DNA from 3 places in the Lysinibacillus sp. UGB7 genome. Region 2 is predicted to be linked to each of the others. Evidence: predicted binding sites of a transcription regulator. Region 2 holds the regulator's gene; each other region holds the start of a gene.
What was found. The regulator CtsR, encoded in region 2, represses protease genes until heat stress. The targets are predictions, from matches to a motif close to ATGGTCAATAAAGGTCAAACA.

Region 1 (10,837 bases), on a different contig from region 2:
TAGCAAACGCGATATCTTCTTGCACAAGCTTCAAAGTACGTAAGCCCACTTCACATAGTTCACAATTAGATCGACTAAAAAATTTTACGTTCATTCTGTCCCACCTCCTAACGCTATTATAAAACGAAATAGTCTGTTCTGTGTGAGCCTGTTACTAGAAAAAAAACTGTGCAAGAAGATTACTTCCTACACAGTCTAGTTATTATTTTTTTAAATGGCTATCTAAGAATTTAAGCATAGCATTATAGAACTCAATGCGATTTTCTTCATTTTGGAAGCCATGCCCTTCATTGTCCTTCAACATGTACTCCACATCAACACCTCTATCACGTAACGCTTTTACGATTTGATCAGACTCTGCCTGATTTACACGTGGGTCATTAGCGCCTTGAGCTACGAATAACGGTGTTTTAATTTTATCTACATGGAAGACCGGTGAAGCAGCTGTTAATAGCTCTTTATCTTTTTCTGGATGTCCTACACGCTCATAGAACATGTTACGCATTGTTTCCCAATATGGTGGAATTGTATCTAACAATGTGAAGATATTTGATACACCTACATAATCAACTGCCGCTGCATATAAATCAGGTGTTTTCGTAATACCTGCTAATGTTGCATAACCACCGAATGATGCACCGTAAATACCGATACGCTCAGGATCTGCAATACCTTGATCAATAGCCCATTGTACGCCATCTGTAATATCGTCTTGAATTTTCAGACCCCACTGCTTATTACCTGCATCTAGGAATTCTTTACCATAACCTGTAGAAGAGCGGAAATTCACTTGTAATACAGCGTAGCCACGGTTTGCAAGTAATTGGACTTCTGGGTTAAAGCCCCACATATCACGTGCCCATGGACCGCCGTGTGGATTGACGATAAGTGGTAGGTTTTTAGCCTCTTTGTTTTTCGGTAATGTTAAATACCCGTTAATCGTTAAGCCATCACGACTCTTATAAGAAACTGGATGCATTTCTGCAAGTTCTTGTGGGTTTAACCAAGGACTTAATGTAGCCAATTCTTTCAGTTCATCTGTTGTTGAATCGTAGTAATAATACTTTCCATAAACAGTGTCACTAGAAACGCTAACAATGAATTTTGTCATTTCCTTATTGTAATCGCTGATGCCTAATTCACTTTCATGCACACCTAATTTATTTTGGATTTTACGGAATAATTTTTCAAAGTCTTCGTCAAAGAATTGATAATGTGGCTTATCTGTTATATATGCACCATATAATAATTTATCTTTTTCAGCACTATATAATACACCAGATACATCCACTTCTGAGTTAGACATAATAACTTCTTCTTTGCCTTCTAAATCATATTTAACGACTTCTACTTTGTCTCTTCCTTTATTAGAAGTTGCGAAAATATGTTTATTGTCTTTAGAGAATGCAAGTGGCGTAACTTGATCTCCTGCTTCCATTTCAATAAATGGCTTGAATTCATCTTTTTCTGAATCACGATAAAGAACAGTGCCGACTACACCATCTGAAGCAACTGCCATACGTACATTGCCATCACGATCCGCTACCCAGCTAGTAATGTTACCTGGGTTCTTAGCAACATGTGTAGTTTCACCAGTCTTAACATTAAGCTTGTACACATCAAAGACTTTTGCATCTTCTTTATTCATCATAATAAGGATTTCGTCTTTAACGCCTTGTAAACCGCTTAATAACCCAACTGTTACATTTGGGTATGGTGTTAAATCCTTTTCCTCATTGCCATTAAATGATGTTGAATAAATGTGGAAGTTTTCATCGCCACCTTTATCCTTTAAATATAGTAAATTATCATCTTTCCAGAAGGATCCAGCGATATTACGATCCGTTGAGCTAGATACACGTACTGGCTCGCTATCATCATTCATTTTTTTCACGAAAACATTTGAACGATTTTCCCATTCAGAGGAATAATTAATGTAATTACCGTCTGGAGAAAGAGAATAGCCAAAGCTTCCCGGATTTTTCATGAAATCTTCTACGGAAACTTCTTTCACGCCTTCATTACTCACACCATTTTTCACATTTTTAGCATTGTTTAAAATCTTGACTGCATCTTGTTTAGAAATCGTTTCACCATTTGAAAGACCGTTAAATAAACCAAGCTTATTGGCTTTTTCTTGATACTCAGCAAGTGTAGCTTCTTTTTCCTCTTTATCTAAAGCTCTTACTAAAATACGTGCTGCTTCATCACGTTTAATATGAAGACTTAAATCTTTTAATTCTTCGCCTTTTACCCACTTATCAGTGATTTGCTGGCGCATTGTCTCTGAACCATGTTGGAATGTTAGAGCTGTTACAGTTAAACCTAGAAAATCCTTAGCAGATAGACTTTCCTCTTTTACTTCTACTTGACTGCTAGTTTCATTGGCAGCGCGTACTTCCTGCATCGAAACAGGGTAGACAGCAGATGTTGTTAAAATGACTGCTAATGATGCTGTTAAAAATCTTTTTTTCAAAATGACTCCTCCTTATATCAGTTCGCGTTATATCGCTTGTCGATATAATAAAATTATAACAACTCAATCATTTTTGTCAATAAATGATAATAATTAAATGAAATTTCCTTTTTAACCAATAAAAAAGCGACTTGTCTTTAGACAAGCCACTTAATTACTATAGGTGTTTGTATGTTTTGTTAAAGTAAAAATCCATTCCGCACCTCAGTGTATTCGCTGCTGACTCATTTAAAATTTTCGACTTGCACCGCCACCTGCGGATGAGCCACCTCCAAAACCACCAAAGCCTCCACCACGTGACCCACCACTACCAAAGCCTCCACCACGTGACCCACCACTACCAAAGCCTCCACCGAAACCACCTGGATAACCTCCACGACCTCTTGAATGTGGACCACCACCGCCACCATGAGATGAGAATGTAATAACAATGAGCACTAAAATAATAAGTAATATAAAGACCCATGTAGGCATCGATTCATCCGTTTCCTGTTGAGCAGGGCTAACGCCATCCCAATTATATTCTTGTGCCACTGTTTGGAATAATTCGGCGTAGGTAGCTTGAAAGGCTTTACTGATTTCGCCATCACTTGCATATGGATAAAAAGCTGTATCCAAAATTCGTCCCAATTTGCCGTCTGGCAAAGCACCTTCTAGACCTTGCCCAACACCAATTACGACATCATTATTACCTTCTCCTTGTCCAAATGTCGCTAATATAAGTACACCGTTATTTTTTTCTTCATCGCCAATGCCCCATTGTCTAATCATTTTTGTCGCATACATTTTAGCCTCTTGCCCGTTTAAGGTATCTAGTGTCACAATCATTATTTCAGCTCCTGTGCCTTTGTCTAACTGCTCAGAATAATGATTCAGCTCCTCTTCCACAGGCGTCGATAGCACATTCGCAAAATCATGGATATACGTATTTTTCATCGGTTTTGGCATCGCTGCTTGTGTGATGCCTATATTCACTGTAAAGGCACAAAAAACGATTACTAGTAGCAATGTAAAACGTTTCATTATTGTTTACTCGATTCACTAAAATCTATTGACGGAGCCTGTTCAGCTCCTGCAGCTGCCTTAAAATATTCCTTTTGTTCAAAGCCAAACAACCCCGCAATTAAATTACCTGGGAAGCGCTTAACTATTTTATTAAACCCTTGCACTTCATTATTGTAATCTTCACGTGCTACAGCTAAACGGTTTTCAGTTCCCGCTAATTCATCCATCAGTTGACGGAAATTTGCATCCGCTTTTAAGGTCGGATAATTTTCCACAACGACTAACAATCTACTTAATGCCCCATTCAATGCATCATTTGCCGATGCCTGCTCTTCAGGCGTGTTTGCACTGCCCATCTGCGCACGTGCCTGCGTAATACTTGCAATAACTTCTTGTTCATGATTGGCATAACCCTTTACTGATTCCACTAAATTCGGGATTAAATCGTAGCGACGCTGCAACTGATTTTCGACTTGCGCCCATTTCGAATCAACGTTTTCTTCAGCCGTCACAAGGCTATTGTATTTTGGTATAAATAGTAATGCTAATAGAACAATGACAATCATAATAATTCCTACTGGTCCAAGTAATTTTTTCATTTTTAAACCCTCCTCTACTTTCTTGCCTTACCACTAATGTGTTGCTAAAAAAACAACACTATTCTCTATATATGCAAAAGTATTTACATCGTATGAAATAAGGCTAAGTAGACATACTAAATACTGCAACAACAACAAAATATGACATAGAGGAGGAATTTTTTTTGTCACAATCATTTTATAATGAGTCATCTGACGCATCACTCAACCAACAACAAAGCCTAAATCATGGTGGACACGAAGTAATGGACATGCATGAAACAATTGGTGAAATCATTGCAGGACTAAATCAATGCATTATTTTACGTCCACACGTAAAAGATCAAGAGCTACTAAGCATTTTGGATCGCCAATATAATTTCACCCTAGGTATGTACAACACGATTGTTGAATCCTTTAAAACAGGACACGATCCTTCTGTTCCAACAGGGCGCTATCAAATGGAAACGGGAAATGATTTTAAATATGGCCTAACACCCTCACAACCGAAAAAGCCAATGCAAAATGCAAATGAAATTAATGATGAAACGATTTCTGGCTTCTTACTTGGTGCACAAAAGGGTGCAGCAAAATGTATGACTGCTGCAGCAACAGAAACAACAAACCCTGTTGTTCGACGTGTTGTTGCTGATAGTATTCCCAACTGCATCGAGATGGCATACGAATTATCCATTTACCAAAATAAGCATGGCTACTATCAAGTACCTCAATACACACAACAAGATATGCGTACGATGCTTGATTCCTTTGCTACTACCACAAATCCCCTTCATTAAATACAAAAAAAGTGCAGTCCCCAAGGTGATGAAAAATCACAAGGGACTGCCTTCTTTGTATACATGAAACCACGTAACGTGATGTAAAATTAAAATTTATCGCAACACTTTTCTATTTTATCGCCCATCTTTTCTAATTTAACTGATAAAGTACAAAAAAACGAACGATCACCGTTCGTTTTTCCTTCTATAAATAATTAAAGAACTTTTCCTAAAAATGCTTTTGTTCGTTCATTTTGTGGATTGCCGAAAAGCGCTTCAGGTGTCCCTTCTTCTACAATAAAACCGCCGTCCATGAATACGACACGATCACCTACTTCGCGTGCAAAGCCCATTTCATGAGTCACTACGATCATTGTCATCCCTTCAGCTGCTAGATTCTTCATGACATCTAACACTTCCTTTACCATTTCTGGGTCAAGAGCTGACGTTGGTTCATCAAATAACATCGCTTTTGGCTTCATTGCTAGTGCACGGGCAATTGCAACACGTTGCTGTTGGCCACCTGAAAGCTGCTCAGGATAGTTGTACGCTTTGCTATCTAAACCCACTTTTTTCAAAAGCTCATGGCCAAGTGCCTCAGCTTCCACACGATTCAGATGACGAATTTGCATAGGAGCCATTGTCACATTATCAAGTACAGTCATATGCGGGAACAGATTAAATTGTTGGAACACCATACCAACTTCCGCACGAATTGCATTTATATTCGTTTTGGGATCATTAATTTTTACATTTTCTACATATATTGCACCATCTGTCACTTCCTCCAGCATATTGATGCAACGTAAGAAAGTACTTTTTCCCGACCCCGATGGCCCAATTACACATACAACCTGCTGCTCTTTTATTTCATAATCAATGCCCTTTAATACCTCTAGCTTCCCAAAATATTTGTGCAAGTTTTCAACTTTAATCATCGTGCTTCCCGCCCTTCTACTTTACGAGGGACATAACTATTACTGAAACGTTTCTCTATATATGCTACAACCTTTGTTACACCATACGTTAAGATTAAATATAACAATGCCGCGACAATATACGGCTCCCAGAAACGGAAACTTGCGCCAGCTACTACTTTACTTGCATATAAAATATCTGGTGCTGCAATAACCGTTACTAAAGATGAGTCTTTTAATAAAGCAATAAATTCATTTCCAAGTGGCGGAATCATCCGTCTGAAAGCTTGTGGTAAAATCACTTTACGCATTGCTTGATTGTGCGTTAAACCAAGAGAACGTGCGGCTTCCATTTGCCCCTTATCAATACTTTGAATGCCTGCACGGAATATTTCTGCATTATAGGCTGCACAGTTTAAAACCAGTGCGGTAATACCTGACACCATATATCCTAATGAATGCCCAAAAATCGTTGGAATCACCGCTAAGTGAATTAGCAAGATTTGTACAAGCATTGGTGTCCCACGGAATAAATCAACATAGAGCTTACATGGCCAGTAAATCCATTTTTTCTTTGATAATTTTCCCAACCCTAACAGTAAACCTAAAATAATCCCTCCGAAATAGCCACTTAACGTTAAAATGATTGTTACACCAATACCACGTATAAACATATCACGGTAGTTCCAGACTATGTCCCAGCGTAAGTCAAAGATGTCCATCTGAACCCCTACTTTCCCTTTCAATTTCTCCTTGATGAATTACCCTAAAAAATCAAATGAGCCACTAGCATAATTAGGCTAGCGGCATCCACTATTACTTAAAGTCCGTACCTGTAATTTCATTTAATTTACCATTGTCTTTAATTTTTTGCAGACCTTCATTTAATTTATTTAATAATTCGGTATTCCCCTTTTTCACCATGAAACCATAGTATTCTTTTTCAAATGCATCATCTTTAATTACTTTTAGTTTCGCCTTTGGATTTGCCTCCATGTATTCATATATAACCGCATTATCACCAATTGTTGCATCTACGTTGCCATTTAACATTTCTTGAATGGCAACTGGTTGGCTTTCAAACGCCATAATATTTGTACTTGCATCACCTTGTAATTTTTTCGCAGCCATATGACCAGTTGCATTAATTTGTACCGAAATCTTTTTATCTTTTAATTCAGCTAATGATTTTATGTTCGAATCCTCTTTTACTACGATTAATAACTGAGATTCATAATATGGCTCTGTAAAATCAAATGATTCTTTACGCTCTTCGTTAATGGTAATACCTGATGCACCGATATCTGTTTCACTATTTTTAATTGTCTGGAATACTGGTTCCCAACCGATATTTTGCCATTCTACTTCAAAGTCCATTTCATCAGCGATTGCTTGCAAAACATCTACATCAATCCCCACAATGTTTCCTTTATCATCTACTGATTCAAAGGGTGCAAAGGTAGCCTCTGTCCCTACTTTATAAACCTGTTTCTTGGCTCCATCATTCTCCGAAGTGCCACCATCACTTGAAGATGTATTTTCTTTCGTGCCGCAGCCTGCTAGGACTAGTGTAAACGCTGCAACAATCATTAATAACGTCCATATACGTTTTTTCATAGTTGTTCCCCCTAATGTAAGTAAATAATATTCCAAACACTTCAATTCTATCAATTCAGAAATGTTAGACTATTAGGTCAATTATAGTAATAATAGAGTCCATATACAATACTATATTGCATAAAAGTAATAGTAATTTCATAATAATAAATTCAATATCCATTATTTAGATAAATAATGCATAACTTAGCGATTAAACAACATTAAATGTATACTAATACATTGTTGATATAATATTTATCCAAAAATAAGATAATTTTGGGCACAAAAAAAAGAATCCCCCTCAGAAAAGGATTCTTTTTTTGGACTAGCGTGCTAGCCTCACGTTCAGTTATGTTCACTAAATAATTTGGAGTTGTTGCTTTTTTGAAGGTTTGAAAGGAATAAATACGGGAATAATGCCAAATAGGCTGTATTCCCACTATGTTCCTCTCGTTCTCCGCTAAGCAGGCTGCTAAGCTACTTATTAGAGAGTCGAGCTATAAAAATATATCAATTTCTCAGTAAAATGGCGCCCTCGGAGGGAATCGAACCCCCAGTGCAAGAACCGGAATCTTACGTGTTATCCATTACACCACGAGGGCAATTGAACATAAAAAAAAAGTACTTACTCTAGGCTTTACGGTAAAGCATCATGTAGATATAACCCTCATTTTTGAAGCATACCTGCAAAATAGTGTACTGTACTTTAACTTGCGACCTTTCTATTATACAAACGTATTGCTCACAATTCAACTATAGAATGCAAATGTTTTAAATTTTTTTTTGTAGATTTAATTTCTTATTATCAGTGTTAATATTTGACCTTCCCTGACTATAATGTGTATGATAAGGTTACAGCTGAAATTCAATGAGTGATTTCAGTAAGAGTATTCGAATTTAGCTTTTAAAGGAGGATTTAACATGAATTTAATTCCTACAGTTATTGAACAAACAAGCCGTGGTGAGCGTGCATATGACATTTATTCACGACTACTAAAAGACCGTATTATCCTATTAGGAAGTGCGATTGATGACAACGTTGCTAACTCAATTGTTGCGCAGCTGCTATTTTTAGAAGCAGAAGATCCAGAAAAAGATATTTCTCTTTACATTAACTCACCTGGTGGTTCTATCACAGCAGGTATGGCGATCTATGATACAATGCAATTTATCAAGCCGAAAGTACAAACAATTTGTATCGGTATGGCTGCATCAATGGGAGCATTCCTTCTAGCTGCTGGTGAGCCTGGTAAACGCTGTGCATTACCAAATGCAGAAGTAATGATTCACCAACCTCTTGGTGGTGCACAAGGGCAAGCGACTGAAATTGAAATTGCTGCAAAACGTATTTTATTCCTACGTGAAAAATTAAACGGTATTTTATCGGAACGTACTGGCCAGCCTCTTGAAGTCATTTCAAGAGATACTGATCGTGACAACTTCATGACAGCTGAACGTGCCAAAGAATATGGCTTAATCGATCATATCTTTGAACGTAGCGACCGTAAATAATAAAATATCCTCTAATAGAGGATCAGATTAAAGACAACAGGTTTCGGAAATCCCGAAACCTGTTTTTTTGAAGTTAAACCAGGGTCTCTTCGAAGACTCCTGCGGTAGAACGAGCCAGCTAGCCCCGCACGAAAGATAGATGTCAGGACTTACTTCCAAAGAAAAAGACTGAAATCAAACTCGATAAAGAAAGTTTGATTTCAGTCTGAAACATCTGGATCATTTTGATTCAGATGTTTTTTTGATTAGGCGCTTTTAACCACAGATTGCATACACGCCATTTTTTAACTTAATCTTCTTTTTCAATAAGTGCCGCTAATGATGTAACCGCTTGCTCCGAATCGCTACCTTCGCTACTTAATACAACTTTTGTACCTTTTGCTATGGCTAAACTCATGACACCCATAATAGATTTGGCATTTACTTTTTTCTCATCTTTTTCAAGAAAAACATCAGCGCTAAAGCGATTTGCTTCTTGCACAAATAGCGCTGCTTGTCTAGCTTGTAGTCCTAATTTTAACTTTACTTGGACTGTTCTCTCAGTCATTCGCAAAACTCCCCTTCACTACCGTTCATCTTATTAGTTTAATCTTACCTCACTTAATGGTAAAAGAACAATAAGCGATTGCGCATTACTTTCATACCTTTTATATATGAAAGTTAACCGCCTATTTTTTCTCCTCGTCTTAATGCTTCTGCTATTTCATCAATTTTTCGTAGGCGATGATTGACACCAGACTTACTAACAGTGCCACTTGATACCATCTCACCCAGTTCTTTTAATGTGACATCCTGATATTCAACACGTAGGCGTGCAATTTCTCTAAGCTTTTCTGGCAACTGATCTAAACCAATTGAATTTTCAATTAAGCGAATATTTTCTACCTGTCGTAGCGCCGCCCCTATTGTCTTATTCAAATTCGCCGTTTCACAGTTCACAATACGATTGACACTATTCCGCATGTCGCGCAAGATACGAACGTCTTCAAATTTCATCATCGCTTGATGTGCACCAACAATATTAAGAAAATCAGAAATTTTTTCAGCTTCTTTTAAGTATGTGACAAAGCCTTTTTTTCGCTCAATTGTTTTCGCATTTAATTCAAATTCATTCATTAAATCCATAAGTGCCTCACCGTGCTCTTTATACAAAGAATATACTTCTAAGTGATAGGCTGACGTTTCCGGATTGTTTACCGAGCCACCTGCTAAAAAAGCGCCTCGTAAATAAGCTCTTTTTTGACCGCTCTTTTTAATAAGCTCTCTAGAAATCGTATGATTGAATTGAAAATCATCAGAAATAATCGCCAAATCAATTAGTAGCTCACGCGCACCATCTCGCACACGGCAAATATAAACGTTATTTTTTTTCAAACGCATTTTCTTCCTGACAAGAAGCTCAACATTATATGAATATAACTTCTTCATAATCGTATAAAGCCTTCTTGCGATGGCAGCATTTTCAGTTTGCACGTCTAAGCTAAGCTGCTTGTTAGCGAAAGATAATGAACCATTCATTCGAATTAAGGCAGATACTTCCGCTTTCATACAATGATCGTCCGCTTCTACTTGAGTTAACTCTTTTTTTGTTTCAGAAGCAAAAGACATGTCACGCCCCCCCTTTCAACCTTTATTTCTATGTATATGTTCATCTTACCATATACAACAAGCATTCTTTATGATTCTATTATAGGTTCACTTCTTTACGTTTATAGATATTGGCATAATCTACAAGCCATTCAGCACAATTAGCAGCATTATGACGAACCGTTCCATCCGGTCGAATTGTGGCAATATCTCGTTTAATAACCTCTAAACCCATACTTTCAAGCTTCGCAACATCAAATGTTACTGGCTCAGCACATTCTTCCTTATAAAGCTCCTTTACAGGATGAGGTAATTTTTCGTCATTCACTAAAATAGAATCGATAAAGGAATCCCCAACATGTTTATAGATAGCTTGAACATGAT
Region 2 (10,837 bases):
ATTTAATGCTAATAGATTTGTTTGATCAGCAATACCTGTGACTAGGCCTACAATTTCAGAAATCTTTTGTGAAGATGTACGTAATTGATTCATTGTCACTTCAAGGCTATTTACACTTTGTAAAATGACATGTATTAAATCATTTTGCTCTTGTAATTGTTGTTGGCCGCGTCTAGATTTTTCTTTTGTCTCTTCAACGAAGCTCAAACCTTGTTTTGTTGCTACAGCAATGTCATCCGTTTGTGCAGAGATAACCATTAGAGAAGCAGCCGTTTCCTCACTGATAGCATTTAACTCTTCAGCGGTACTTTGAATGGTTGTAACAAGTGAGTGCTTTGTTTCATCCGCCTCTGAACGAATACGATCTTCTTCATTTTCGTATGCCTCTATAACAAGCTGTTGCTCAAAATTAATGATTTTGCAGAAGGCATTAATGGCACGAAGCGCATCATGCTTAGAAACATCTAATTCATTTGCAAAGTTTGCAAACGTAGAAGTTAATGATTGGAACGACGCTATGTACCACTTAGATTGTAAGCCAATACGCACATGTGTCTCAGCTATTGACTTTCTTTCGTTAATATAAGAGTCATTAATATGACTTTCGAAAATATCACTTAAATGTTTATGTAATGTAATTTTTAAACGTTCGATTTGTGAAGTTCTATGGATAATATCCAACAAATCTTGGCTCAAACTAATAGCTGCATAAAATTGATCGACCATTTTAGGAATCAAATCTTTAGCCAAAGGCTGAAGTTGCTTAATAATGGCTAAATCTTCAGTAGTTAAATCTAATAATTGCAACTGCTTTTGAAGATTTGGGTGGTTAGAAACATCTAATTGTACGTTATGCTTATATTCCTCCGGTGATAATAAAATTGAGTAGCTAGAATTGTTCTTATTTGTAAACCAACTCATTGTTGTCTGCTCCATTCTTTATAAATCCATAATATATATTAATTAAAGTGTCTTCGTATATTAATGTATGAAAATTTGCGAAATATGGTATTTAATCTATTCTACTATTTTTAGTGTCAATTTTGGTTAAAAATTTAGTTTATTTCTATATTTTTGCAATATTTTTTAAATGATTGTCGCTTAAAAGTCATGAAATAGATTTTTTTAAAGAATAAAAAGTAGTTTGAATTTCATAAGACAAACCTGTAAAATACGAACTGTTTAGTTTAATAAATAATTGTACGTGAAAGATATCTAATTAATATTGCTAAAAGGAGGCATTACATGGAGAAGAAGCGTTTTAAGTTTGTCATTCCTGTTATGGTGATTGTTGCAATAGGAGCAGTTTATATGTTAAACAACTACTATGCGGAAGTACCGGATATCGACCAACTTTTAATTATCATCGGTGCAACATTATTATCTGGTGTTCTTGCATACTTTTTATTCCCACAGCAAGGGGAAAATAAAGTGGATGATCGAGGGCCGTATTAAATATAATGAGGACATCTAGCGCTTTTTCTAGATGCCCTCTTTTTTAGGGTTTAAATAGTTTGAACCAACCTTTGTATTTGAAAAAAGACAGCATAAAGATCACGATTAATATCATAATACCAAGGACGATAAAGTAGCCATATCGACCATGGAGTTCAGGCATAATATCAAAATTCATCCCGTAAACGCCAGCAATAAAGGTTAGTGGAATAAAGATTGTAGAAACAATTGTTAACGTCATCATGATACCATTCATGCGGCTGGAGCTCATCGCCATATAGTTATCGCGCATGTCGGCTGTAAGCTCACGATTAGATTCGACGATCTCTGTAAGCTTGACTAAATGATCGTGAATATCACCGAAATAAGCTCGTTCGGATTTTTTTAGCGCGAAGCGGTAAGAGCTGAGTACTCGATATAAGAGGTCACGCATTGGTAAAATGGTTCTTCGTAAATGAAGTAAATCACTACGAAATTCAAATACAATTTGCATCGCATTTACACTGCTTTGATATGTCAGTTCATCTTCAAGTGTATTTAGATGATCTTCAATCTTATAGACAAGTGGGAAATAGCTATCGACAATTTTATCAATGGTCTGGTAGGTTAGAAATACAGTACCGCGTTCCCAATTCTTTGGTTGCTCTTCTAAAAGTTTTTGCACCTTATCTATCTCAGGTGTCTCGTTTTTGTGGTATGTAACGATAAACTTATCGGAGACAAAGATGTTTAATTCCTCAGCTATTAGAGTCTCCTCGTTAAGCCTATGAATCACGAAAAAATGATAATCATCATAAAAATCGAGCTTTGGCCGTTGTAAACGCATTAAGCAATCTTCAATGGCTAGTGGATGAAAATGAAAAAAAGTATCGAGTAATAGCTCTTCTTCAGCGGTGGGGCTATTAAAATCGACCCAGAACCATTCAAAATACTTATCTTTAATGTCTTCAAGTGGAAATCCCTTTAATAATTGTTGATCTTTTGAAATGCCCATTGTGCGAATCACAGCATTCACCTCAATTCTGTTTTTCCCATATAAAAGGGTACTAAGTCAACTACTCAAAACGAACGGATTGCGGGATGTTGCATGGGGAGAGGGCACTTGTAGTATCACCCGCTTGACCTACACCAAAATAGATTTTAACACGTTAGATGCCACGACAGGTCGGGCGTTCTAAACGATGGTACATTTCGACAGGTATAGTCGCAAAGCCTTAACGTAGCATATATACAGGCGTCTAACATCTCTATCTATTCAAGTACCCCTTTATAACATACCCAACCTGCAAATAATGTTGTTGCAAAAAATCGGGAAGGTTGTGTAAAGCCTGCCTGTTGTAACAGCGTTAAAATATCTTTTTCCGGCATAAATGATAGAGCGCGTATGGACTGCTCCATATTCGCCACTTCTGAGGCTGAAAGTTTTGTGTGTTGTAGCCAATAGGAACGCCATAAATCAAACTGTAGCTCAGTTTCAGTTGTGTTAAGCTGCCCATATTTTGAGACAAGGACAAATGGTGCTCCAGGCTTTAAATGTTTCGCAATTTCTTTTAAAGTCGCAAGTTTTTCCTCATAAGTTTCGATAAAGTGAAGAACTAGTATACAACTGGCAGCATCAAACTTTGTAGCCGGTAAAGATGTTTCTAGTATCGTGCCACGACATAAGGAAATTTTATTTTGCAACGATTTTAAGCGTTCCTCTGCAATTTGTAGCATTGCTTCTGCAGGATCTATACCTACAAAGGACCAGTGGGGTCTTTGTTCAGCAAGCTGTAAGATTTCATTGCCGCTTCCAGAGCCAAGCACTAAAAACGTAGCTTCCTCAGCCAGATTGGATCGATAAAAGGTTTGTGTTAAACGTAACATGGCATCATAGCTTGGCAATGTACGTCGAATACCTTTTTCATATTCGTTTGCAAGTGTGTTATTAAAATCCATCATGTATCACATGCCCTTCAAAAAAGTTTTTTTAAAAATTTTATACTTGTTTGAAACTATTTAGAGTATAGTTCCGTAAATAGTATTACAAATAGCAAGAACAAATTAAAAAGGAAGGTTGATATTTATGGAAACAAAATGGTCTAAAGTAATCATACATGCCAGTGCGTTTTTTGCACCATTTTTAGTGCCGATTTTATTTTTCTTAATTAGTTCTGATGAAGAAGTAAAAGGAATCTCTATTCAGGCATTACTGTTCCAAATTGTAATGTGGGTATTAATTGCAATTGCTGGAATTTTAAGCTTCGTGTTAATCGGCTTACCGTTTTTACTAATTTTTGGTCTTATGACGTTTATCGTACCAATTATCGGTATTGTGAAGGCTATATCTGATGAGCCTTGGCGCTACCCAATTGTCGGCCGCTGGGTATAATTTTTATAGACGCAAGTATATGCTAAGTGCATATGCTTGCGTTTTTTCTATAGGCGAAAAGGGTAGGTTATAACTATGAAACCCGTTTTAACTTCTTTCTTTGTCGTTTCATGGGACAATCTACCGAAGAACTCTAATTTACTGGATACACAATGGAAAGAACATAACCCAAGTTCTGGATGTCGGTGTCGCGGTATCCTGATGGAAAATCATACTCGTTGAGAGGGCAATTGTACGTGCGATTTTTCAATGTGCGTATTAATTGCAATTATTTTCAAGCGTTCTGTATAATATACTCAAATATAGTCAAAGATAGTCAAAGTCAGTGTGGTTAGCGAGGTGTATTCCTAAAATGCGTAATATTTCAGACATCATAGAAGGCTACTTAAAGCAAGTACTTGAATTAGGTGGAGAAGGGCATATTGAAATCAAACGTAGTGAAATTGCGGATAAATTTCAATGTGTACCGTCACAAATAAATTATGTTATTAATACAAGATTTACGGCTGAGCGTGGTTACCTTGTTGAAAGTAAACGTGGCGGGGGTGGATACATTCGAATTTTACGTGTCCGTGCAAACTCACAAATTGATTTGATTGATGATGTGCTCTTGCAAATTGAAGGTGGGGCATCTCAAACAGTGGCAGAAGATTTAGTTTATCGTCTAATTGATGAGCAGGTAATTTCAAAACGAGAAGCGAAATTAATGTTAGCGGCAGTTGATCGCTCAACATTAGATTTACAACTACCTTTACGGGATAGCATACGTGCGAGAATTCTACGTGCGATGTTAACAACGATTAAATACGAAAAGCAAAAGTAAAGAGGTGATGGAGATGATATGCGAACATTGCAAACAGCGTAATGCGACAGTAACGGTAACACAAGTTCAAAATAGTCAGAAGGTGGAGCATCATTATTGTGACGTCTGCGCTTCGCAGTTCCATCCATTTCATGCGGAGTTTAAGCAAGAGCCGGTTTCAATTCAACAGTTACTATCTAATTGGTTCGGCTCACCAACGTGGCAACAAAAAGTTGGTGAAAAGCAGCAAGCACCGCCCCAGCAACAAACGTGTTCTCACTGTGGGTTTACGTATAAGCGATTTTTAAAAGAGGGGAAATTCGGATGCCCTGGCTGTTACGACACTTTTGCCGAGCATTTGCCAAAACTCTTTAACCGTATTCAGGCTGGACCTCAACATATTGGCAAAATGCCAGGTGCTCATAGCAATGTCTATGTCATAAAAAAACAAATTGAAGATATTCGTAAACGGATGAAAGATGCCGTAGACGAAGAACAATTTGAAGAGGCGGCAAAGCTTCGTGATGAGGCAAAGGAGCTTGAGAATCAGCTACAATTCGAAGGTGGTGATGTGTCGTGATGATTGAGCCTTTTTTAGAGCGTGCCACGCCTGTATGGATGCATGTAGAAGATGATTATTCAGATATTGTCATTAGTACACGTATTCGCCTTGCTCGGAATTTAGATGGGTACCGTTTCCCATTAGTTTTCTCAGAAGATGAAGCACTACAGGTGGAGCAAGCAGTAACACACGCAATTCAGGACAGTCCTAAACTCCTTGAAAGGTACTCTTATTTTGCCATAAAAGATTTAACACCATTACAACGACAAATCTTAGTTGAAAAACATTTAATTAGTCCACAGTTAGCCAAAAAAGAGCTAGTTGGCTCGATGCTACTATCTGAGGATGAGTCCATTAGCATTATGGTGAATGAAGAAGACCATTTACGCATTCAATGTATGACAGCAAGCTTTCAACTTCAAAAGGCATACGAACAGGCCAATAAAATTGATCGTGCTTTAGAAGGGGCGCTGCCCTACGCATTTCGAGATAATTTTGGCTATTTAACAAGTTGCCCAACGAATATTGGTACAGGACTACGGGCTTCTGTCATGATGCATCTTCCAGTCTTAACATTAACTGGTCAGATGAATCAAATAATAAATGCCATGACACGATTAGGAATGACAGTTAGGGGAATATATGGAGAAGGTAGCGAAAATTTAGGGAACGTTTACCAAGTGTCAAATCAGATTACCCTAGGAAAAACAGAAGATGATATTTTAGCAGACATTCAAAGTGTTGCTGAAAAAATTATTCAAAAAGAACGGCAGGCAAGAGGTAAGCTGATGGATAAGGCAGAACTCGCCTTAGAAGATCGTATTTACCGTGCTTTAGGCACTCTGTCGCATGCCCGAATTTTAACAAGTGAGGAAGCAGCTACTTGCTTATCTAATGTACGTCTGGGGGTAGATTTACAGTTGATACATGGCATTAGGGCCACAACATTAAATGAATGTATTGTCTGTATGCAACCTGGATTTTTACAACATTATGCAGGTGAGGCATTGCCGCCGTCCGAACGTGATCGGGTACGAGCAAAGATGCTTCGGGAGGCATTATTTCAAGAGAGCTTGAGTAAGCCTAATATAGAGGGAAAAGGAGAGGATTCATATGATGTTTAATCGTTTTACACAACGCGCACAAAAAGTATTACAACTTGCACAGGAAGAGGCTATTCGTTGGAAACACGAATCAATAGGAACTGAGCATATTCTTTTAGGACTTATTCGTGAAGGCGGGGGTATTGCAGCGAAAGCATTAGAAGCCATTGATATTAGCCCTCAAATGATTGAAACTGGCATTGAAGAATTAGTTGGTAAAGGTACAGAGGATGTTGGACCAATTGTTCACTATACACCTCGAGCTAAAAAAGTAATTGAACTATCAGTCGATGAATCACGTAAATTAGGTCATTCTTATATAGGTACAGAGCATTTACTATTAGCGTTAATTCGTGAGGGCGAGGGTGTGGCAGCTCGCGTTTTAAACAATGCGGGTGTCGGCTTAAACAAAGCACGTCAGCAAGTATTATTGTTACTTGGAAATAATGACAATGCCCAATCTGGTCAACAAGCGACACAGGCGGCCAATACACCGACATTAGATAGCCTTGCGCGTGATTTAACACAAATTGCACGTGAAGGATCATTAGACCCTGTTATTGGTCGCAGTAAAGAAATTACACGTGTTATTGAAGTACTATCACGCCGCACAAAAAATAACCCCGTTTTAATTGGTGAGCCAGGGGTTGGTAAAACAGCGATTGCGGAAGGCTTAGCACAGCAAATTATTAATAATGAAGTGCCGGAAATCCTTCGTGATAAACGTGTAATGACCCTTGATATGGGTACCGTTGTGGCAGGTACAAAATACCGAGGTGAATTTGAGGATCGTCTGAAAAAAGTAATGGATGAGATTCGCCAAGCAGGTAATGTCATCTTATTCATCGATGAATTGCATACATTAATCGGTGCTGGTGGCGCTGAAGGTGCAATTGATGCATCCAATATTTTAAAACCATCATTAGCACGTGGTGAGCTACAATGTATCGGAGCAACAACTTTAGATGAGTACCGTAAATACATTGAAAAGGATGCTGCTTTAGAGCGTCGCTTCCAGCCAATTCAAGTAGATGAGCCAACTGTTGAAGAAGCTATTCAAATCATCCACGGCTTACGTGATCGCTATGAGGCACATCATCGTGTGAAAATTACAGATGAAGCTATTGAGGCAGCAGCAAAAATGGGTGACCGTTATATTTCAGATCGCTTCTTACCAGATAAAGCAATTGATTTAATCGATGAAGCGGGTTCTAAAGTACGCTTGCGTTCATTTGCAGTGCCACCAAACTTAAAGGCATTGGAAGATAAGCTTGAAAATGTTCGTTCTGAGAAAAATGCAGCTGTTTCTGGTCAGGAATTTGAAAAAGCGGCTTCTTTAAGAGATACAGAGCAAAAGTTAAAAGACGAAATTGAAACAACGCGCAAAACATGGAAAGAAGAGCAAGGTAAAGCTGAATCCAAGGTAACTGTGGACGATGTTGCAGCGGTTGTTTCGATGTGGACGGGAATCCCGGTAGCGAAAATCGCACACGAAGAATCAGCGAAGCTTTTACAACTTGAAGAGGAGTTACACAAACGCGTTGTTGGTCAAAGCGAAGCAGTAGAAGCAATCTCTCGTGCAATACGTCGTGCAAGAGCAGGTTTGAAGGATCCAAAACGTCCAATTGGCTCATTCATTTTCCTTGGCCCTACAGGTGTCGGTAAAACAGAACTAGCGAGAGCCCTTGCTGAGGTAATGTTCGGCGATGAAGATGCAATGATTCGCGTTGACATGTCTGAGTACATGGAGAAACACTCTACTTCACGTTTAGTCGGCTCGCCTCCAGGCTATGTCGGCTTTGACGATGGTGGTCAGCTTACAGAAAAAGTTCGCCGTAAACCATATTCTGTTGTGTTACTGGATGAAATTGAAAAGGCACATCCAGATGTATTCAATATCTTATTACAAGTGCTCGAGGATGGCCGTTTAACAGATTCTAAAGGTCGTGTAGTTGATTTCCGAAATACGGTTGTCATTATGACATCAAATGTTGGCGCAGATGCATTAAAATATCAAAAAAACCTAGGCTTCAGTTTAGGTGGTTCTGAATCTAAGCATAAAGATATGAAGGGCACTATGTTAGAAGAGCTGAAAAAAGCTTTCCGCCCAGAATTCTTAAACCGTATTGACGAAATGATTGTTTTCCATTCGTTAGAAAAAGGTCACTTAAAAGAAATCGTATCAATGATGGCAAATGCTTTAACAAAACGTCTAAAAGAACAAGACATTTCGTTAGAGTTAACAGATTCAGCGCTTGAAAAAATAGCAGATGAAGGGTACGATCCACAATACGGTGCTCGTCCAATTCGCCGTGCACTGCAAAAACAAGTGGAAGACCGTCTGTCGGAAGAGCTACTTAAAGGCAATGTTGAAAAAGGCAATCAAGTCATTATCGATTACGTGAACGATAATTTTGTCGTGAAGAAAAAAGAGGGCGTTTCAATCTCTAAATAGTTCTTCAAAATTAGAAGAAGCGGGAGCTTAAGTGCTCTATTAAAAATTTACTTTATGGAAAGGCAGCGAGGCCATAGTGCTAAGCTGTCTTTTTTTATGTAAAATAGAGATAAGAACAAATATTCGAGGTGGTAGCAATTATGGCAAAGAAAAAAACAAAATTTGTATGCACAGGTTGTGGCTATGAATCTGCAAAATGGATGGGAAGATGTCCTGGGTGCGGGGAATGGAACAAGATGGTGGAAGAGGTTGAGGTCGTAGCCAAGGGACCGCGTGGGGCATTCCAGCATTCTGCAACAGTTACACAAAAGGCACTACCAATTATGCAGATAGAAGTGGCAGAGGAATCACGCGTAGCAACAGAAATGGGCGAGTTGAATCGTGTTTTGGGTGGTGGTATCGTGCCTGGGTCTCTTGTATTAATCGGTGGGGATCCTGGTATTGGAAAGTCAACGCTACTTCTACAGGTGTCAGCGTTATTGTCGAACAAAGGGCATCGAGTGCTATATATTTCTGGTGAGGAATCGATTCGTCAAACGAAGCTACGTGCTGAGCGTTTAGGCGTGATGTCACAGGAACTTTATATTTATTCAGAGACGAATTTAGAGTTGCTAAACCAAACTATTGATGATGTACAGCCGAAGTTTGTTATCGTCGATTCTATTCAAACTGTATTCCATCCAGAAGTAACAAGTGCGCCTGGTAGTGTGTCGCAGGTACGTGAATGTACAGCTGAGCTGATGCGTATTGCGAAAACAAAAGGTATTGCCATTTTCTTGGTCGGGCATGTGACGAAAGAGGGGCAAATTGCTGGACCCCGTATATTAGAGCATATGGTTGATACAGTGCTATATTTTGAGGGAGAACGTCACCATAATCATCGGATTTTACGAAGTCAGAAAAATCGCTTTGGCTCTACAAATGAAATTGCTATTTTCGAAATGCTTCAAGGGGGCTTAAAGGAAGTATTAAATCCGTCTGAGCTGTTTTTACAGGAGCGTTCACAAGGTGCAGCAGGTTCAACAATTGTGGCCTCAATGGAAGGAACGCGCCCTATTTTAGTAGAGATTCAATCCCTCGTGACACCGACAAGCTTTAATTACCCAAAGCGCATGGCAACCGGGGTGGATCAAAACCGTGTGCAATTACTTATGGCAGTACTAGAGAAGCGTATGGGGCTCATGCTACAAGCGCAAGATGCATATATTAAGGTTGCTGGCGGTGTGAAGCTTGATGAACCAGCCATTGACCTTGCTGTATTGACGAGCATTGTTTCAAGCTTTAAGGATCAGGCAGTCAGAGCCACTGATTGTTTTATTGGGGAAGTGGGATTAACTGGGGAGGTTCGCCGTGTCTCTCGTATCGAGCAACGTGTAATTGAAGCAGCGAAACTTGGCTTTAAACGTGCATTCATCCCTGCTTCTAATATAGGTGGCTGGGATTTCCCACAAGGCATTGAAATTGTTGGTGTTGAGACGATAAAAGATGCGTTAAATGCTTCTTTTAGAGAGTTGTAAGAAATCGTGCATGTGAGGCAAGAGTCTGACATGCACTTTTGCTTCATCATTAATTACACACGGCAATTAATATTTGAACAAAAACCTATGATAACTATCGGAGGACTTTGCATTTTTCCGTCGACTGAAGAATCCTTGATTGAAGAGAGGTAAAATTAAAGATAATTTAATGGGTTCAAGAAAGATTTTCTACAGTAAACTATGTATAATCGAATATAAGAATAGGAGGTGACAGCTTGTGAAAAAATTTATTCAAATTGCTTTTTTACTGATCGGAGGAGCTTTGGGCTTTGTTTTCTTACCGCCATTATACGAATTGCTTCATTTATCATCTAATCCTTGGCTTGATAATCCTTACGTCTCAGTAGCTTTAGGAGCACTTTTACTGTTTACATTATCGTTTGCATTTTCTGATTACTTTGTACGGCTGATTACCTGGATGGAAGATGTACTGTTTAAAGTACCGGTTGGCGACTTATTGTTTGGTACACTCGGGCTAATTATCGGGCTTATTGTTGCTTATTTTTTAGGTTTTGCGATTGATAGTGTACAATTTGTAAAGTTACCGGTCA
Region 3 (10,837 bases), on a different contig from region 2:
GGTAATAAATATCGCTTGCACGATAAGGACGACCTGTGGCAATCATCACCTGATGTCCTTGTTCTTTTGCCTGCAATAATGTTTTTTTAGTTTTCGCTGAAATTTGTTGTTGGTCCGTTAATAACGTCCCATCTAAATCTAAAACAATCAAATGCGGTTTCATAGCATGTTGCCCCTTTCCTATATGTTTGAATAGTATCGCTTTGTCACCTTCTCGTCAAAATTTTGTCATGTAGAAAAAAGTTTGCTAACATAAAAAGAAGAGACAAAAGTTGGGAGTGACAAAAATGTATACAGAGAGAGAAGTGTGGGGAAATATTCCTTTATTACATATACATACAGACGATATGAATGAAGAAACCCCAGTCGTGATTTTCTTGCACGGCTTTATGAGTGCAAAAGAACATAATTTACATTATGCATATCAGCTAGTCAATAAAGGGGTGCGTGTCCTATTACCAGACGCAAAATTACATGGTGATCGAAGTGAAGGCTTAACAGAGATGCAAATGAATTCACACTTTTGGGATATTGTCTTAAATTCTATTCATGAAGTAGAGCAATTATATAATGAGTTAAAGAATAAACAACTATTAGTGAATGATAAGATTGGTGTGGCTGGTACTTCGATGGGGGGAATTGTCACAGCGGGATGCTTAAAGCTTTATGATTGGATACAAACAGCGGCGATATGCATGGGCGCACCTTGCTATATAGAATTAGGCGCATATCAATTACAACAGTTTGCTGAAAGTGGCTTAAATTGGCCGATGTCAGAAGAAGAAGTACGAAAAACGAATGAGCAATTAGCGAAGTATGATATAAGCTTAACACCAGAAAAATTTGCACAACGCCCGGTATTTTTCTGGCATGGTAAAAAAGATAAAACTGTGCCATTTAAAGATACCTATACTTTCTATTTAAAATTACGTGCGTATTATGAAACGAAACCAGAAGAGTTGAATTTCTTCGTTGACAATCAAGCCGGTCATGCTGTAACTCGTGATGGTATGCTAGCAGCGACTGAATGGCTTGCGCAGCATTTGGCATAATAAGTAGCATCTGCTATGATGAAGTTAACACTGTGATGGAAGGAGAAATACAGATGGATCAAGATATGAAAGACAGTATGTTAAGTGCATTAGAAAATGTAATTGACCCTGAGCTGGGTATTGATATTGTCAACTTAGGATTAGTATATGATGTTGAATTAGATGAAGAGGGCTTAGCAACAGTCACAATGACGCTGACATCAATGGGATGTCCACTTGGCCCTGTTATTGTTGACCAAGTAAATACAGCATTAAACGAACTACCAGAAGTAAAAAGTACTAATGTTAACATTGTGTGGAATCCACCTTGGTCGAAAGACAAGATGTCCCGATACGCAAAATTGGCATTAGGCGTACGTTAATAAGACTTTAGCTCAATGTATTTGTAGCTAGTTTTGGTACTAAATAGAGTACGCAAAAACAAATTCCCACTGCACCCTGCATGTGGGAATTTGTTGTATAACGGATTAATCGATTCGGCAAATTTGTAATGGACAATTTTCACAGGCGATTTCATCTTTGAGAAATTGTAAATCATGAATCGTAATATATCCTTTTTCAAAGGATAAAATATTATGCTTTTTTAAATCATTTAGCATACGATTTATCATTTCTCTACTTGTTGCACACAGATTAGCAATTTCTGAATTTGTTAATGGAAAGTCGATCAAAATCGTACCGTTTTCTAATATGTTTCCATAGGTATTAGATAAACGAATTAACGTTGAAAATAAAGCACCCTTCTTACCGTTTAATACTAAATCACGCAAACGACTTTGATGCTTTAAATTTTCAGTTTGTAGCCATTTTAAATATTCAACCATTAAATTAGGTTGTTCCATTAATAATTGCTCCAACGATTTACGGCTAAGGACGTATAACGTAGATGGCTCTAATACTTTTGCAGTCATGGAGTGATACGTAAGGTTACAAAATAATGACCCCTCCCCAATAATACTATTAGGACCACAAATTCGTATTGTTAATTCTTTTCCACTTTCAGTTTCCTGACTAATCGAAATGGCACCAGTGTTAATATAATATATTTCTTTTGCGCGTTCGCCTTCTAAAAAAATTTTACTTTCTTTATTCACTTTTATAAAAACTCCGTGTTTTTTAAAAAGAGCATGAATTTTCTCTTGATAATCATCCATTAATACCATAACTCACACACATCTCTTTCTTTTTGTAATAAGTGACTGTATTACAAAAGAATGGTAGATTAATCATTCCGATATACTAAAACAACGAAACATATCATTATTATAACGTAATCTTCTCTATGTAAGGGGAAAATTTTTAGTGCTAATTTTTTGCTTGAGCTTGTCGTTTGTTGTAAAATTAAGTTAGTCAAAAAAGGTCAAACATTTTCGGTAAAATAGAATGGTGAATATGATTACGCCAAACATAATTGAAAAGGAGTGCTAATGATGCAATTTCAACAAATGGATAATAAAAAACCATTAGAACAATTTGGACGTAATTTAATTGAAGAAGTAAAAAACGGCAAGATGGATCCAGTTATTGGCCGTGACGAAGAAATTCGTAATGTTATTCGTATTTTAACGCGAAAAACAAAAAATAATCCGGTATTAATTGGTGAACCAGGTGTTGGTAAAACAGCGATTGTAGAAGGGCTTGCTCAACGTATTGTGAAAGGTGATGTACCAGAGGGGTTAAAAGAATGCGTCTTGTATGAGCTTGATATGAGTGCGTTAATAGCAGGAGCTAGTTATCGTGGACAATTTGAAGAACGATTAAAAGGTGTATTGAAAGAAGTCAAAGAATCACAAGGGCGTATCATTTTATTTATCGATGAAATTCATACGATTGTTGGTGCAGGGAAAACAGATGGTGCAATGGATGCAGGAAATATGTTGAAGCCGATGCTGGCTCGTGGTGAGTTACATTGTATCGGTGCTACAACATTAGACGAATACCGTATGTATATTGAAAAAGACCCAGCTTTAGAACGTCGTTTCCAACAGGTGCTAGTGCGTGAACCATCTATAGAAGACACGGTATCCATTTTACGCGGTTTAAAAGAACGCTTTGAGTTACATCATGCTGTACGTATTCATGACCGTGCCATTGTGGCGGCAGCAGAGCTTTCCAATCGCTATATTACAGAGCGCTTTCTACCTGATAAAGCAATTGATTTAATAGATGAGGCCTGTGCAATGATTCGTACGGAAATTGATTCGATGCCACAGGAATTAGATGCAGTGACACGTCGTATTATGCAACTTGAAATTGAAGAGCAAGCACTACGTAAAGAAAAAGATGAGGCAAGTAAAAAACGTCTTGAGCAATTACGAGACGAATTATCCAAACTAAAAGAATCCTCTGAGGGGATGCGTAAGCAGTGGGAAGCTGAAAAAGATGCACTTCATGGTATTCAGAAAAAACGTGAAATACTCGACAAATACCGTCGTGATTTAGATGAAGCTGAAAGTAAATATGATTTGAATAAAGCAGCAGAATTACGTCACGGAAAAATCCCTACACTTGAAAAAGAAATTCAAGATATGGAAAAACAGTTAGAGGATGGATTAGAGGTCCGTATTTTACGCGAGGAAGTAACTGCAGATGAAATAGCTTCGATCGTGTCTCGATGGACAGGTATTCCCGTTACAAAATTAGTTGAAGGGGAACGAGAAAAATTACTGCGTTTAAAAGATACGCTACATGAACGGGTAGTGGGGCAGGACACAGCTGTTCAGCTTGTAACAGAAGCGGTATGGCGTGCTCGTGCAGGTATTAAAGATCCACATCGTCCGATTGGTAGCTTCTTATTTTTAGGACCAACTGGTGTTGGTAAAACGGAGCTAGCAAAGGCACTAGCTGCACAGTTATTTGATTCTGAAGATCATTTTATCCGTATTGATATGAGTGAATATATGGAGAAGCATAGCGTGTCACGTCTTGTTGGTGCACCTCCAGGCTATATTGGCTATGAAGAAGGGGGACAATTAACAGAAGCTGTTCGCCGTAATCCGTATTCAGTTGTATTACTGGATGAAATTGAGAAGGCTCATCCCGATGTAGCCAATATTTTACTGCAAATTTTAGATGATGGTCGCATTACGGATAGTCAAGGTCGAATAGTCAACTTTACAAATACAGTTGTGATTATGACATCTAATATTGGTTCTAATTACTTAATGGAAGCAAAAAAAGATGATGTAGCGGTTGAAGATTTAGTGATGTCTGCACTACGTCAGCATTTTAAACCAGAGCTATTGAATCGTATGGATGATATTATCCTATTCCATGCTTTATCAGATGAGCATTTCACAGCCATTGGTTGGAAATACGTTGAACAGCTTGTCAAACGTGTAGCAGAACAGGACATAACTTTAGAAGTAGAAAAAGACGTTATTAATTGGGTTGTGGAGCAAGGTGCAGATGTGCAATTTGGTGCGCGTCCATTAAAACGTTTCGTGCAACGATACATTGAAACAGCTGTTGCGAAGGAATTATTACGTGGTGAAGTTTTACCAGGCGAAACATTGCGTGTAAAAATGCTTGATGGCTACTGTATCGTGGAAAAATAATAGAAAAAAACCTGTTTCGCTTGAGGCGAGACAGGTTTTTTTTAGGATTTGATTAGTGATGGTCTGCAGCTTCTGGCGTTGGCTCGTTTGGAATGATTGCACCAATTACGAAAATTAGTACTGAGAACACAACTGAAATGATAGCACCTGTTTGGAAATCAAATGGTACACCAAGTACAGAACTTACTACATAGTTCAACATTGAAACCAGTAGGAATGACCATACGAATGTAACGATATATTGCATTAAATTTCACCTCAACCGAACTTTTTAAAAGCATAAGTTTTACTACATATACATTATCATATCATAACATAAGACGAAAAAAAAAGAACCTTTTATGATAAAGTGAACTTTAATCGTTGGTATACTTTCTCCACCGATGATAGGTTGATCCAAGTAGGTTTTTAGCCGTGGCTTGATCTCCCATTGAAACGCTTGATTTCTCTATGTTTTGAAGCGGAGGACTTAATATTAGAGAGTTTAAAGTATCATGGCGATTTTGTCACAACAATGTGACACTTATCACGATGTAGTATTATGAGGGCACTGAAAAAGTTCATAAAATAAATTTTAGCCATGGCGGAAACGATTAATCGTGACCGCCATGGCTTTTTCTTCGATGCCGTTGATTTCCGTTTCAGCGGACGCTTTCCTGGGGTCAGATCACTAATCCACCAAGGAGTCGCCGCCTGTACTCCAATCAACTAATTTTATCGTTTCACCATATGTCCAGCTAGACAGATAAACATACCGGCATCTTTATTAAAATCAAAAGTTGTTTTACGTTGAGCATTTGAAGAGCAAGCAGCTTTTCAAGAAACGGAAAGATTCAAAGACTTAGCGAAAAAGCGCTATAAGATTGAATCGTAGAATAGTGAGTTGAAAAATCCGCATCGCTTTCCGCGGGCAAAGCCGCCGTTTTCCATAGCCTTGTTTATACTCAGCTATCTTTTTACATTAATAGCTGTTATAAGATTTTCGATTTATAATTTCAGCCATAAGCTCCCAAAATATGCTTCTTTTTAGCATTGCCTTGTTAAAGAAAAAAGCATAACGACTAGGCACTTGATAACACTAGTTTTAAGGCATTAATTTTAATTCATCTTGCACCCTTCCTTCATTATGAGTTATAATTATGACCAGTTACTAATAATTGATAGTAAGAAAGCAGAGGGGTAGCTATATGAACGCAGGTATTATAGGGATAGGCAGATACGTTCCAGAAAAAGTCGTTACGAATTTTGACTTAGAAAAAATTATGGACACGTCAGATGAATGGATTCGAACTCGTACAGGAATTGAAGAACGCCATTTTGCTGCTGAGAATCAGGAAACTTCGGATTTGGCAGTAGCTGCTGCTAAAGATGCTATTGCGAAAGCAGGTATTATGCCTGAGGAAATAGGACTAATACTTGTAGCAACTGTAACACAAGATCAAAATTTTCCAAGTGTAGCATGTATGGTTCAGGAGCAAATTGGTGCAGTAAATGCAGCGGCGATGGATCAGGCAGCGGCTTGTGCAGGATTTATATATAGTTTAGTGACAGCCAAGCAATTTGTAGAATCAAATGCTTATAAATATGTCTTAGTAGTAGGTGTTGAAAAGCTGTCAAAAGTACTTGATTGGGAAGATCGTAATACGGCTGTGTTATTTGGAGACGGTGCAAGTGCTGCCATTATTGGCCCAGTTTCAGAAGGTAGAGGTATCTTATCTTTTGAGCTTGGAGCTGACGGCACAGGTGGTAAAAATCTTTATTTAACACAGCAACAGACGATTGCCATGAATGGTCGTGAAGTCTTTAAATTTGCAGTACGCCAAATGGGCGAATCTGCTTTGAATGTGTTAGATAAAGCAGGTTTAACAAAAGAAGATGTGGACTTTTTAGTACCACATCAAGCGAATATTCGTATTATGGAGTCTGCACGTGAACGTCTCGATTTACCAATTGAAAAAATGTCGAAAACGATTCACAAATATGGTAATACATCGGCGGCATCTATTGGCATATCATTGGTAGAAGAGCTTGAAGCAGGTAAAATAAAAGATGGTGACTTACTAGTACTTATTGGTTTTGGCGGTGGCTTAACTTGGGGTGCCGTTGCAATGAGATGGGGAAAATAATAACGATAAATGCTTGAGGGGAGTAAGACAATGAGTAAACGACGAGTAGTAATTACAGGAATTGGCGCAGTTACACCACTAGGGAATAGCATCGAAGAAACATGGGCAAACATTAAAGCTGGGAAATCTGGTGTGGGCGAGTTAACACGTTTAAATAAAGATCTATTCGCTGCTAAAATTGCCGCTGAAGTAAAAGATTTTGATATTGAAAAGTATATTGAACGTAAAGAAGCCCGTAAAATGGATCGCTTTACACATTATGCATTAGCAGCCTCTATCATGGCGATGGAAGACGCACAGCTTACAATTGACGAAGAATTAGCACCGCGCGCAGGCGTGTGGATTGGCTCTGGTATTGGCGGTATGGAAACGTATGAACAACAATTTTTAACGTTCCAAGATCGTGGAGCAAGACGTGTAAGTCCATTCTTTATTCCGATGATGATTCCAGATATGGCATCAGGTCAAGTATCGATTCATTTCGGCGCAAAGGGCATTAATTCTTGTTCTGTAACGGCTTGTGCTTCTGGAACAAATTCAATTGGTGATGCATTTAAAGTAATTGAACGAGGCGATGCAGATGTAATGATTTCGGGTGGTGCAGAGTCTCCAATCGTAACAATGGCAGTTGCAGGCTTCTGTGCAAATACAGCCTTGTCTTTAAATACAGACCCAACAACAGCTTCACGTCCATTTGATAAAAATCGCGATGGCTTTATTATTGGTGAAGGTGCGGGGATTGTTATTTTAGAAGAGTATGAGCATGCAAAAGCTCGAGGTGCAAAAATTTATGCCGAAGTACTTGGATACGGATCAACTGGTGATGCCCACCATATTACAGCCCCAGCCCCAGAAGGCGAGGGTGCAGCACGTGCGATGAAGCAAGCATTAGCTGATGGGGGTGTAGAACCTTCACAAGTGAGCTATATTAATGCGCACGGAACAAGTACACCATACAATGATTTATTTGAAACGCAGGCTGTAAAATCAGCCTTTGGCGATCATGCTTACAAACTAGCGATGAGTTCTACAAAATCAATGACAGGTCACTTATTAGGCGCAGCTGGTGGTGTTGAAGCGATTTTCACAGCACTTGCGTTACAAGAGGGAATCCTACCACCAACAATCAATTTAACAGATCCAGATCCTGAATGTGATTTAGATTATGTGCCAAATGAAGCGCGAGCGGCAAATATAGAGTATGCAATGAGTAACTCTCTTGGATTTGGCGGTCACAATGCTAGTCTATTATTAAAAAAATATGATGAATAAATAAAACGTCAGCTTGTAAACAAACTCGGGTAAAAGAGTTTGGTTGCAGGCTTTTTTTACAATAGAAAGGAAGCATCATCAAGTCCGCAAAAAGCCACTTGCTTTCCATGGACGAACCATCTTGCCTATTGAGGGAAGAGATTCACCACTTCCTTGTGGAAGACATGTGCTTATGAAAAACAACACGCTCACTCATCCTATTATTAAAAAAACCTGTAGCAAACTAGAAATTCTTCAGGTTTGTCTACAGGCTCATGTATTTTTTATTATTTTTTTGAATAAATGATAAATAAGAAGAAATAGAAAGGATGCCGTCTACTTGTTCCGTCTCTTTTTATTTTTAATGAGCTATGGCTTAATGATACTTTCAATAGGAAATTTGATTTTGTACTTGAATTATCGTACTCTCGGTTATTCTTGGTCTGTTGTTTTTAAATTCATGGTCCATACCACAGAGTTTTACTTGGCGATTGGGGCCTGCATTGTTTTATGCGGTGTTGTACTTGACTTTGGTTTTGAGCGAACATCCTAGTCTGAAAGATAAGGAGAGAATGTCACGCTAATTCCGAGTGCAGATGCTACCTGTTGGGCCAAGATTGTACCTTGGTCATCATGGACTTTGGCTAAATGTTCCTTACCTTCGACGAATGAATCTATTTCAAGATCGATCCATTCACCAAAGTTGCACATCCATGAGGTCAACTCAGCTAGCAAAGCATCATTTAAAGGAAGGTTTTCTAATTCCAAATTTGCCAGACACTGACCACACCATAGAGGATCAGCACCAAAGTCTCCTTCTAAAATAAGCGTGTGTATTGGCTTTTTACAATATTCGCAGAACATAGACATAGACAAACCTCTTAGCGACGCGTGCGGCCTAAGCCCATTGCTTCTTCCATACGTTTTAATGTAGCACTGGCAATGTTATTTGCTTTCTCTGCACCTTCATCTAAAATGATGTCCAATTCAGCTGATTCTACGAGATTGTAGAACTTCTCTTGTATTGGTGTCAGATGGTCGATAACTGCTGTGGCCACACCTTGTTTGAAGCCACCGTAGCCAATACCTTCGTATTTTTTTACTAAATCGTCGATAGATACACCTGAAATTGCTGATTCGATCGTCAGTAAATTTGAAACACCAGGTTTATTTGCAACATCAAATGCCACAATACCATCAGAGTCAGTTACGGCAGATTTAATTTTTTTCTCAATATCTTTTGCAGAATCTAATAGCTTGATGTTTGCTTTTGTATTTGGATCAGATTTACTCATTTTTTTCGTAGGTTCTTGTAATGATTTAATACGAGCACCTGCTTTTGGTAATTGAATTTCAGGAATAGTAAGTACTTCACCATAACGTTTATTAAAACGTTCTGCAAGATCTCGTGTAAGTTCAATATGTTGCTTTTGATCATCGCCTACAGGGACGATATTAGTATTGTATAATAAAATATCTGCGGCCATTAACGGTGGATATGTTAAAAGAGCTGCTGAAACAGTTTCTTTTCCATGTGATTTATCTTTGAACTGAGTCATACGCTCTAATTCCCCAATAGATGCAACACATTGTAAAATCCAGCCTGCTTGTGCATGAGCAGACACTTCTGATTGAATGAATAAAGTGGATTTCTGTGGGTCGATACCAGTTGCTATATACATAGCAGCTAAGTTACGAATGTTTTTACGCAACTCTTTAGGGTCTTGTGCGACCGTGATGGCATGCTGGTCAACGATACAATAAATTGCATTTCCTTCATCTTGTAATGCAGGGAATTGCTTGAATGCTCCAAGATAGTTCCCTAATGTAACAATTCCTGTTGGCTGTACGCCTGAAAAAATAGTTGTCAAAATAAATTTCCTCCTTCGAGTTAGCAAATAAATTTAGCCCGGGTACAATCAAGATTTTTTGATCATGGACGGATAGCCATCGTACTACCTAGTAGAGTGCCCGAACGAATACTAAAGAACATAAAAAAACATCATGCGTCCTCATTAGTTCTTTCTAATGAAGGGACGAATGATGTTAGTATCCGCGGTACCACCCAGCTTGCCAAAAAGGCCACTCGACTTCGTAACGTGAAGGGACGAGCTTTGCTAGTAGTCAATTGTACACGTACTTGAACGTTCGCAAAACTAACTCGGAAGTCCATTCCAAACGCGTACACGATCTGTTTGCAGCAACCACAGACTCTCTAAACGTGCACAATGCATTTGTACTACTCTTCGTCAGCGTTTTTAATTATTGCAAAAATTATATTATAAAGAGTTAACTAATTGCAAGCATATAAAAATCAGACTTTTAGCGGTGTTTTTTTTTTGAAAAAAACTTTATGCTGGTTATGCTGTGTTTTTTTGTTAAAGAAGCAACCTTTATTACTAAGTATACGTCCCAATTGTACACGTGAAATTGACATTATTCTCGTTTATGTTTTTTAACTGAGAACAACCGAGAACAAGTAGTTGTAATAAATGAATGTTTAAAAACGCTGATAAGTGGGAATATTATTAGTAGTTCACGGTATACATTTCATATAAATAGCCTATTTAAAGCCATATAAATAGACAGAATATTTTGTAATATGGTTGTTCTTTTTTTCATTGGAACTATATTCAAATACAGCAGAGTGCTGTATAATGGAGATGTAGATTTACATTACATTAATTCTAATTTAACAAACTGTTTTATAGATAACGATTACAATCAGAAAGGATGTGTCAGTATGATAGTAACTTTATTTACATCACCTAGTTGTACGTCTTGCCGAAAAGCGAAAGCATGGTTGGAGGAACACGAAATCCCGTATACAGAGCGAAATATTTTTTCTGAG

Region 1: the regulator CtsR is predicted to act here: its motif matches at 8,170-8,190, upstream of clpP (ATP-dependent Clp endopeptidase proteolytic subunit ClpP).
Region 3: the regulator CtsR is predicted to act here: its motif matches at 2,399-2,419, upstream of ACOMCU_RS22255 (ATP-dependent Clp protease ATP-binding subunit).

What each region holds. Positions count from the first base shown of each region.
Region 1 covers NZ_JBMGUV010000030.1:36,159-46,995, reverse strand. Annotated here, with positions in the region: gene ACOMCU_RS21650 (glutaredoxin family protein) at 1-94, opposite strand, end outside; gene ACOMCU_RS21645 (alpha/beta hydrolase family protein) at 203-2,476, opposite strand; gene ACOMCU_RS21640 (TPM domain-containing protein) at 2,705-3,499, opposite strand; gene ACOMCU_RS21635 (LemA family protein) at 3,499-4,080, opposite strand; gene ACOMCU_RS21630 (spore coat protein) at 4,245-4,856, shown strand; gene ACOMCU_RS21625 (amino acid ABC transporter ATP-binding protein) at 5,054-5,776, opposite strand; gene ACOMCU_RS21620 (amino acid ABC transporter permease) at 5,773-6,477, opposite strand; gene ACOMCU_RS21615 (transporter substrate-binding domain-containing protein) at 6,572-7,372, opposite strand; tRNA gene ACOMCU_RS21610 (tRNA-Arg) at 7,882-7,956, opposite strand; gene clpP (ATP-dependent Clp endopeptidase proteolytic subunit ClpP) at 8,276-8,866, shown strand; gene ACOMCU_RS21600 (HPr family phosphocarrier protein) at 9,156-9,413, opposite strand; gene whiA (DNA-binding protein WhiA) at 9,527-10,474, opposite strand; gene ACOMCU_RS21590 (gluconeogenesis factor YvcK family protein) at 10,554-10,837, opposite strand, start outside.
Region 2 covers NZ_JBMGUV010000015.1:54,849-65,685, reverse strand. Annotated here, with positions in the region: gene ACOMCU_RS14875 (globin-coupled sensor protein) at 1-921, opposite strand, end outside; gene ACOMCU_RS14870 (hypothetical protein) at 1,246-1,455, shown strand; gene corA (magnesium/cobalt transporter CorA) at 1,499-2,461, opposite strand; gene ACOMCU_RS14860 (class I SAM-dependent methyltransferase) at 2,707-3,396, opposite strand; gene ACOMCU_RS14855 (DUF4870 domain-containing protein) at 3,521-3,826, shown strand; gene ACOMCU_RS14850 (CtsR family transcriptional regulator) at 4,179-4,649, shown strand; gene ACOMCU_RS14845 (UvrB/UvrC motif-containing protein) at 4,663-5,208, shown strand; gene ACOMCU_RS14840 (protein arginine kinase) at 5,205-6,314, shown strand; gene ACOMCU_RS14835 (ATP-dependent Clp protease ATP-binding subunit) at 6,304-8,748, shown strand; gene radA (DNA repair protein RadA) at 8,889-10,265, shown strand; gene ACOMCU_RS14825 (PIN/TRAM domain-containing protein) at 10,504-10,837, shown strand, end outside.
Region 3 covers NZ_JBMGUV010000032.1:28,569-39,405, reverse strand. Annotated here, with positions in the region: gene ACOMCU_RS22275 (Cof-type HAD-IIB family hydrolase) at 1-163, opposite strand, end outside; gene ACOMCU_RS22270 (prolyl oligopeptidase family serine peptidase) at 288-1,052, shown strand; gene ACOMCU_RS22265 (metal-sulfur cluster assembly factor) at 1,106-1,414, shown strand; gene ACOMCU_RS22260 (Crp/Fnr family transcriptional regulator) at 1,520-2,206, opposite strand; gene ACOMCU_RS22255 (ATP-dependent Clp protease ATP-binding subunit) at 2,483-4,609, shown strand; gene ACOMCU_RS22250 (YjzD family protein) at 4,662-4,856, opposite strand; gene ACOMCU_RS22245 (beta-ketoacyl-ACP synthase III) at 5,797-6,735, shown strand; gene fabF (beta-ketoacyl-ACP synthase II) at 6,766-8,007, shown strand; gene ACOMCU_RS22235 (hypothetical protein) at 8,536-8,856, opposite strand; gene trpS (tryptophan--tRNA ligase) at 8,868-9,857, opposite strand; T-box leader at 10,016-10,248, opposite strand; gene spxA (transcriptional regulator SpxA) at 10,733-10,837, shown strand, end outside.